Regions from separate parts of the Paenibacillus sp. NPDC058367 genome, predicted to be linked through region 1. Evidence: predicted binding sites of a transcription regulator. Region 1 holds the regulator's gene; each other region holds the start of a gene.
The links. The regulator Rex, encoded in region 1, represses fermentation and respiration genes when NADH is low (regulators of the CRP and FNR family bind a similar motif). The targets are predictions, from matches to a motif close to TTGTGAAATATTTCACAA.
Positions count from the first base shown of each region.

Region 2: ACFWMP_RS10785 (polymer-forming cytoskeletal protein) is a predicted target of Rex. The motif match lies at 1,828-1,845, and genes of this name have one in related genera.
Region 3: nirB (nitrite reductase large subunit NirB) is a predicted target of Rex. The motif match lies at 1,563-1,580, and genes of this name have one in related genera.

Region 1 covers NZ_JBHXIZ010000003.1:122,619-125,805, forward strand. The annotation lists gene ACFWMP_RS17350 (amidohydrolase) at 1-955, opposite strand, end outside; gene ACFWMP_RS17355 (redox-sensing transcriptional repressor Rex) at 942-1,595, opposite strand; gene dinG (ATP-dependent DNA helicase DinG) at 1,727-3,187, opposite strand, start outside.
Region 2 covers NZ_JBHXIZ010000002.1:47,027-50,213, forward strand. The annotation lists gene ACFWMP_RS10775 (MFS transporter) at 1-631, opposite strand, end outside; gene ACFWMP_RS10780 (LacI family DNA-binding transcriptional regulator) at 681-1,592, opposite strand; gene ACFWMP_RS10785 (polymer-forming cytoskeletal protein) at 1,904-2,455, shown strand; gene ACFWMP_RS10790 (hypothetical protein) at 2,594-2,839, shown strand; gene ACFWMP_RS10795 (histidine phosphatase family protein) at 2,904-3,187, opposite strand, start outside.
Region 3 covers NZ_JBHXIZ010000003.1:417,736-420,922, forward strand. The annotation lists gene nirB (nitrite reductase large subunit NirB) at 1-1,456, opposite strand, end outside; gene ACFWMP_RS18750 (hypothetical protein) at 1,675-2,385, opposite strand; gene ric (iron-sulfur cluster repair di-iron protein) at 2,921-3,187, opposite strand, start outside.

The sequences.
Region 1 (3,187 bases):
CAAGACGCATCTCTTCAAACATATCCAGGTTATTATTGCTTGCCGCACCATCTGTACCCAGTGATACCTTCACACCAGCCTTTAGAAGATCCGTAACCCGAGCCACTCCACTAGCCAGTTTCAGATTACTTCCTGGGTTATGAGACACGCCTACATCATGACGAGCCAGTATCTCGATCTCTTCATCATTCAAATGAACGCCATGTGCAACAATAGACGGACGTGTGAACATTCCAAGCTTCTCTAAATGCGCTACAGGCCGAAGTCCGTAATCCACCACATTCTGCTCCACTTCGCGTTTGGTCTCGGACATATGGGTATGCATCGGTAAATCCAAATCATGTGCCGCTTGAACAAACTTAACAAAGAAGTCCGGTGGGCAAGTATATGGGGCGTGTGGCGAGATCATCGTCGTAATTCTACCATCAGCCTTACCATGCCAATTTCGTGCAAAAGAAATCGCTTCCGCAAGCTTGTGATTTTGTACTTCCTCTGGGCATAATCCGATTACGCCTCTCATCAGTACAGAACGAATGCCTGATAATTCGACTACCTCTGCTACTCGATCCATATGATCATACATATCCAAGAAGGTTGTAGTACCACCTTTTAGCATTTCCAGTACCGACAAGGAGGTTCCCCAGTATACATCTTCTCCAGTGAATTTCGCTTCCATCGGCCACATCTTCTCTTGAAGCCACACCTGAAGTGCTAAATCATCTCCATAACCACGAAGCAATGACATTGCCGCATGGCCATGTGTGTTTACCAGACCTGGCATAAACAGCAGACGACTGCCATCAACAACTTGCACATCATCTTCCATTAAAGGCTCTTCTTTTCCTATGTAAGTGATCAAATCATCTTCAATAGTCATATATCCATTCAGAACCGGCTCATCCGTTCCCGGAATAAGAAAACGCCCGCCCTTAATAATCGTTTTACTGCTCTTCATTTCCGGTTTCTTCCTTTCCGTCTTTCAAATAATAAGCAAGGCTTTGCAAATCCGTTGTAAAATCGGCAGCATGAACCCGGATATTCGATGGTGTTTTTAGAATCACTGGTGCAAAATTCAAAATCGCCTCAATGCCAGACTCAATGAGAATATCTGCTACATTCTGCGCTTCTGAATCAGGCACAGTAATGATCCCAATTCGAATACCTTGCTCACGAACCGTCTGTCCAAGCTCCTCCATCGGTTGAACGGTAAGAGAGTTGATTTTCCGCCCTACCTTAGGTGCATAGGAGTCAAATATAGCGGTAATCTTCATAGTATCTTTCAGATAAGCATTGTAATTAGATAATGCATGTCCAAGGTTACCGGCACCTACTAAAGCCACATTCAATTGTTGATCCAGCTTCAGAATATGACGGATTTTTTCAATAAGATAAGTTACGTCATACCCGATACCTTTTCTACCAAAGTCTCCAAAATAAGCTAAATCTTTACGAATTTGAGCAGGATTCAAATCAAGTTTTTGTCCTAGTTCTTGTGAGGAAACGGTTAATATTTCACGTTTCTGGAGATCATTCAAGAAACGCAAGTACACAGGAAGTCTGCGAACAACGGCTTCTGATATTTTATCCGATTTCATAATTTACCTCCTAATTTAAGTGATATTCTGTTCAAATCCTATCGAAATATCTGCACCTCGTCTCAAGGAAGAGCGGTATTCTTATACCGCCCTTCCTTGTAGAGAGATTAATAAGATCGATGACGTTCTTTTCAAGAAACGCCTCCGTCTTCCAACCACTCCGCTATACGAGGAACCATTTGATCCGTAAGCATATGCTCCATTTTCGGGCCAGGCAACGAATAGAGGAAATACTTCCCATAGTGAGATTCGATCACCCTTGTGTCATACACAATAACAATACCCCGATCTTGCGCTGTCCGTACCAGCCTCCCAAATCCTTGCTTGAAGCGAATAACCGCCTGAGGAACAGACAACTTCATGAACGGATTCTTTTTCTGGGCTTGTAATAACTCAGACTTCGCTTCCGCTAGGGGGTGGTTTGGCGGTTGAAATGGGAGTCTCACGATGGCCAAGCATGTTAATGCTTCACCTGGAATATCTACACCCTCCCAAAAGCTGCTTGTTCCTAACAGTACAGAAGCTGCACTGTCCTGAAAACGGCGGATCAGCTTGCTACGACTGCCCCCCTCCACGCCTTGACCTAACACCGTGATCTCTTGTGAGGCTAGAGCCTCTTTCAGAGGATCGTAAACCTGGCGTAGCATCTTGTAAGAAGTAAACAGGACAAGCATCCGCCCACGTGTTGTAATAGCTGCTTCTGCTAGTGACTGTACGAGTGTATCGACAAATCGGGCATCGCCTACACTCCCCTTCACACTTGGGAAATCCCGCGGAATAACTAACAGCGCCTGCTCCCGATACTTAAAGGGAGAAGGCAGGAGTGATGTCATCAGACGCCCCTCTTCCGCAGCTTCATTAAGTCCGAGATTATCAATCATAAACTGGAAAGATTTATCCACAGAGAGTGTCGCCGAAGTTAGTACGATACTTTTCTTCTTGTCGAAAAACAGCTCCTTAAGCTGAGTACTAACATCAACAGGAACGGCATACAGCTGTAGCGATTTACTGCGATAATTTCCATTCGCCTCCAGCCAATATACTACATTCTCATCATTTAATCCCATAAAAAACCGTACTTGCTCACGTATAGAAGCTAAATCCTTAAATAAGCCGCTAATATCGGTAACTAGGCTATCTGAGGAAGATTGACCTTCTTGATCTCGCATCTCATTAAGCATTTTATCACCTTTACGGATAATTTCGCTTAATGTCAGATTCATAGTATTCTCTAAAGCAACCAATTCATCCCAATCTTTCGGTTTACGGGTAGGAAGTAGCCGCATGACTAACTGGCCGGCTTCTCCCGCCGCTGCATCGCTGCGTTCCGGCAAGAGGCTGAATAGTTTATCACTAAGCAGATCCCAGGTTTCTTTTACGGTAAGAAGGTCCGGATAGATTCTATCGATCACTCCGCTCCATTCAGAAGCTTCCTCACTGCCTGATGACTGAAGCATTTGGCGAAGTGTAGGAAGTTGGCCATTTCGACTATCCTTATAAAGACGCGATAGTGTATGTGCCACCGTGAAATGCTTCATATGCATGCCTAAATGCTTGCCAGCCACGTCCTCCAGATGATGGGCTTCATCTAT
Region 2 (3,187 bases), on a different contig from region 1:
GGTTTGGGAGTGGAAGGGAGCGGACAGCAAGAACTAGTAGAAAGGAAACGAAAAATGTAGCTCCATCAAATAATATGGCATCTGCCGCTCCAAAACTTGCTACAAAAATACCTCCAGCCGAATACCCAATCGTCCTACAGATGTTCTCCGACAGGTTCAGAATCCCGACTGCTTTTTGCACATGTTCTTTTCCAACTACAGTGGTAATTGAAGCTTGATACGCAGGGGATTGGAATAATGCTGAGACTGTCGTAAGTCCCGTTAATATGGCCACGATAATGAATGATGTAGAAGACATGGAAATGGTCAGAGCAAGCGTAACTGCTAGACCGCAGCTTATCAAATCAGTGATTAACATAATGGTTCTACGATTGATCCTGTCTGCGAGTGTGCCTCCTATCGATCCGAGTAAAGAACTGAGCAATAGATTGATTATCGTAATAATGGCAATCATTTTAGCGCTTCCGGTCGTCTGAAGTACCCATAAACTTAAAGCAATGCTGTGAAAGGTATTTCCAAACAAAGAAATGGAATAGGAGCTGAGTAGCAGCATAAATCTCCGGTTTCCCCAAAGGGTTGGATAGGATTGAGCGGTGGTGGATGCATGTTTTGCTAATACAGGATCTGTCATGGGTAAATCTCCTCTCGACTTAAACGCTTAAGTGAATATCGAAAAAAAATTAATCAACAAAATAACGATTATTCTCTTGTTTGGAGTAGTCAGGACGATGTAATAACTCCTCCATTAGTTCAAAAGCAGTGGCTGATTTATCCCCAGTGAATATGAATTTCTGAACGTCTTCTCCAAGCATTTCTGGGCAATTACAGGTACATAGAACAGAAAGACGTGCGAATACCCCGGATCTTTCAACACAACTTCCGATAAACTCATTAATAACTATGGCCTCTTTGTAAATCCCCTCCGATAAGATTGTATTCAATTCCTCCATATTTTGAACTTTGAATATTGCTTTCTCAGGTAAAGGAAGATTGTCTTGGATAAAGCTAGTGAGTAGGGAGTTATTGAAGCTCTCCATAATTAAACAAACCTGTGAAAGATCCTCCGGCATTACCTTTTGTAGAGCTGAACGATAATTGTAAAGAACTTGCTTAAACAGCTTATCTTCAATCATGCTGTCGATCAAAATCAAAGGGATGCCTTCTACAAAATGTTTGGAAATCGAATAGAAGGATTCATCGTGTACATCGATCAGAAAGACGGCTTCGAGCTTTCTTTCGACGATGATATTCAGAGAAGGATGGTCAGTACCAAGAGAATATAACAGCGTATGATATCCGGCATCCGTTAAACGCTGTTCCAAAGCACGGATAAAGGTAAACTGGGCATAGAGTTTCCAAGGAGGCATATAAGCAGAATGATTGACAAGTATCCCTACTAATCCCGTTTTTTTATTGGCAAGCGAACGGGCTGCTAGATTAGGAATGTAATGAAGTTCTTCGGCAAGTGACAGAATTTGATTGCGGGTCTTCTCAGGAATGGTTTGGTTATCTACGCGGTTCAGAACATAGCTTACAGTCGCAACGGAGACATTAGCTTGTAGCGCGATGTCTTTCATTGTAGTCTTTTTCACCAGTAAACTTCTCCCTTGCTGAGATATTTATTTCCAAATATTATCATTAACACTTGAAAAGAGTCAACGATTGACTTTATACCAAGAAGCAAATGATGCTTGTGTTCATTTTTATAATTTGGGTAAATAGATGTAAGAACCTAAATCAGTCAGCGAGAAGAGACGTGACTCATGGGAACAAATCTTAATCGAGAAGAGAGAACGCTGTGAAACCGCTTTAGATACTGACACAAATTTGTGAAATTATTCACTTAATTATTAAGAATTTTAATATATAATTAATTCATAATCAAAATTAGGGGGAATCGAAAATGAGACTATTTAAAATGATTTTAGTGGCTGGGGTTTCGGTAGCAGTATTGGCAGGTTGTGGAGCAAATGAGGATAAAGCAACTAATTCGGCGGCAACTTCAGCTCCGGCTGCTGAGCAGACAGATGCTGTCACTACAGCTTCGATCGTGAATCAAGCAGATGCATTTACTAAGGCTGTTAGCAAAGATGGAAACTGGATTGTTGCGATTCTAAATGATGTAACGATTCCTGATGAGGTTGTTGTAGCTGGAGAATTCCGTAATAAAGGAGCCGCAGATGGCGATATCTACCGTAAGATTGCCCTTTATTCGCAAGATGCTGATCACAAGATCACTGCTACTTATACACTAACCGTACCAAAGTTTACAGTACAAAGTGAGAATTTGAAAGTTGAAGGCGGAACGATTAAAGGCGATGTTTATGTAGAAGCGAAAGGCTTTACTCTGCCTGAAACCGCCACTATTGATGGTAACCTCTACTTCGCGAGCGAAGATCTGAAAACATCAGCTGTTATTGATGGAAAAGTGACTGGAACAACAGAAGTTAAATAATTTCGTAATCAACTTATATAGTAGAAGCCAATCCATAGACTATGGGTTGGCTTTTTTCTTTTTGTGATTATGTGATCTTCGGTTGATTTTCTTAATATTGAATTTATAATATTACTACCACTACTAGGAGGAACACATATGTCTAAGGAGTATTCACGCACATATATCGAAAGTGTAAAGCTTGAAATGTTAAATAGATTGGGACTTAAGCAAGTGTTCTTTAAGGAGCAAATAGGTGACGGCCTGATTTTTGAAGCGGTTGGTTTTGATAAAGGGAGCAAGCATCGTTTTTGTGTTAGACCGAAGACGAAAACAATTGACGAATTTATTTCAGGAAAATGGATGAAGGTCCGCAGCTTTACAATCAAAAGTGTGGAAATTTAAAATTGAAGTCTAAAAAGGGAACCCCATTTAAATCGGAGTTTCCTTTTTTATTTTTGAGAAGGATTTATTGATAATGTGAAGTATCGCCGTACAGATCGATAGTTGTATTGTTGTCAGTTAGGGTTACTTTACACAATGCTGTAGAGAGAATATCCGGTAGTTCCCCTAATTCCTGCAATGATTTATTGAGAAAATGAGCCATAATGACTTTCAGGGTCATCCGATGCGTGACAATAAGTACCTCATGTCCTTCATTATCGTTAATGATACGCTCAATAGTCGGCGTTACTCTTTGTTCAAGCTGACTATAGGTCTCACCTGGGGCTAGAGGAATAAAAAGATCAGGTC
Region 3 (3,187 bases), 300 kb from region 1:
CACAAATACCTTGCTTAGCAGCTTGCTGGAAACTGTCACCTAAGACAAATTGCAGGATTTGTTCTACTACGGGTTTACAACCACCACAAGAGCGAGTAGCGCCAGTGCATGCTTTGATCTCATCCACAGTAGTAAAACCATGTTCAGTGACAGCATCTACTATCGCTTTTTTAGTTACACCATTACAGCCGCAGACAATTTCTTCGTCCGCCATAGCTTCTACGGATGTGCTCTTCTTAGCTCCGCCACCGCAGCAGCCCGTTCCCATAACCTCCGTATAAATCTCATCGGTCATTACCGCGCCTTGTTTTACTAGCTTTTGCAGATTCGCGGACTCCGTTACATCACCGAACAAAACCGCACCGACAATCACATTATTTTTGAGCAAAATTTTCTTATAAGTTTTCTTCCATTCATCTTTGCTTGAGATCACAGTATGTTCAGGACAATCCAAAAACTCACCTGCAGAAAATACATCCACCCCAGAAATTTTAAGCTTCGTGGAAACAATCGAACCTTCATAAGGCTTGGTATCGCTACCACATAAATGTTTAGCTAGAACCATGCCTTGTTCAAATAGTGGAGCCACCAGTCCGTAACACATACCGCGATGCTCAGCACATTCGCCGATGGAATATACATTCTGCATGGAAGTTTGCAAATAATCATCCACCACGATCCCACGATTTACGGAGATTCCGCTATCTTTTGCCAATGTCACGTTCGGTTTGATTCCAACAGCCATTACCACAAAATCTGCAGCAAGCGTACTGCCATCACTAAAACGCAATCCACTTACTCTCTGTTCCCCGCTCAATTCTATCGTTTGTTTGCCCATAGCAAATTTCACGCCTTGACGCTCAAGCTCAGCTTGCAGCATCGAGGAGGCATTCCGATCAAGCTGACGCTCCATCAGATCTTCCATCAAATGAACTACGGTAACATCCATACCAAGGTTCAGAAGACCTTTTGCCGCTTCCAACCCAAGCAACCCCCCGCCGATAACAGCTGCTTTGCTGTATTGTTTGGCCGCTGCCAGCATCGCATCACAGTCTGAAATATCCCGGAATCCTACAACGCCCTCTTTATCACTGCCAGGTACAGGTAAAATAAACGAATTCGAGCCTGTCGCAATAATTACCTTGTCGTAGGGGACTATCATCCCACTATCCGTAACAACTTGCTTCGAACCTTCATCAATTCGTGTCACCGTTGTTCCCGTGTGTAGAGTTATATTATTGTCTTCATACCAATTCCAGTCGTTTAGGATGATATCATTAAGGGTCTTACTTCCTTCAAGAACATAAGACAACATGATCCGATTGTAATTGGGATGAGGTTCACTTCCAAAAACCGTGATGTCATAAGCTCCACCCAGCTTCAATATCTGCTCAATCGTACCTATGCCTGCCATACCGTTGCCGACTAATACTAGTTTTTCTCTTATCGTTGTCATGGTTAGGTGCCTCCTCAAGCTTATGAATACCTGATCAATTTCTCTTCTACATATTGGAATTATACGGTTCAAATTCAATTCGTCATTGTGATTGCAGTCACTTCAATTGTGAATATTTTCACACTTTAGTGTACTGATAATTGTTAGATATCTTTTCCACATAAAAAGCCAGATTAACGATTCTGAACAACCGTTTCTCTGGCTTAATGTACGATTTTTTAGCGTAAAGTCAATAAAATCTCCAATTCATCTTGAGCCCTGAGCTTCATATCCATTCCATCATCGAGTAGTTGTTTTCCGTTCACCTTCAGCTTCCATTCTTCATTACTAAGAGGAGTATAATCGTCGACGGAAAGCACCTTTTTATTGTCATCGGCTAACTGTACGCTACTACAGCTTTTGAGCAAATCTCTTACAGTTAAATCCTCTTCAAATAACATAATATACGTATGATGCAAGTCTACTTCAACACTTCCACCGTTCAAGGTCAGCCTTACAGTTTGAAGTGGTGCTTGATGGTCCTTCGACTTCGCGGTGAAGACTAGCTGTGAATCATACTCTACAGTATTATTCCAATCCGCATTCCCAATGATTTGACCGCCCATCTGAAGCTCCCAAACCATTCCCGCCTCTAGCGAAAAATCCTTTACCGAAACAATGCTTGAGTTATCCTCAGCAAATGTGGCAACATTACTACCTTTCAGTAGCTCCATGATCGATATTCCATTTCTATAACTCCCACTAAGTAACCTATCCGATGGTTTAGTAAGCAGTTCATTATCTCCAACCCTTATTGATATTGTCGGTCCCTCTGATCCTGCCACACCATTATTAGCATTACTATTGCCGTCATTGTTAGTAGAGCATCCACCTATTATGAATACAATGACTAATCCTAGCATCAATTTCCACAAAGATCGCATGGGCATCCTGGCACCGCCTTGTCCCGCCTAATGACCATATAGCGTCTCAGGCTTGTAAAGTTATGTATTCTGTCTTTTTAAGGATAACTTAAACAAGCCATGTTCTCAAATAAGTAATAACAAGCTTACTTCTAAAATTGACAAAAACTTTTTAAAAAGCTAACCTCTATCCCCCTCTTTTTGCTCATTCGGCGCTATCTCGCATATTCTAGGGGATTTATCCCCCTCTTTCTGCTCATCCGGCGCCATTTCACATATTCTGGGGGATTTATCCCCCTCTTTCTGCTCATCCGGCGCCATTTCACATATTCTGGGGGATTTATCCCCCTCTTTTTGCTCGTTCAGCCCTATCTCGTAGTCCGCTTTTAAGCAATCCTTCCACCTGCCTGCCTGCCATCCATCTATCCATCAATCGATCTTACCCATATTTTTTACGATCATTTCTTCTATCTTTTTCAACGGAGTTATCCACATTTCTGTACATTCTATAATTCCCTATAAAAAAAGCCCCCTAAGGGACTCTTTAGAACACTATTCATCTTCACTGAAACCTAGGGAACAATATATTATTCTCCAAATGTACGTGTTCAAAAGTCATACTCTCCAGCTCTTCCAGCCGGGCATATGTCAATCGATAGGTCGTGCAAGCATGCGCCGGTGGAGTGAAATCATCTGTAATACTACGTATTTTTCTCAAAATATCGCCCGCACCATCATGCTCACTCTCCAGCTCAGACAATGACTCACGAAGCGATGTCAGGCCTTCTTCACTAGGATTAGCAGCGTATGTCAACAGCTTAGGAAACTC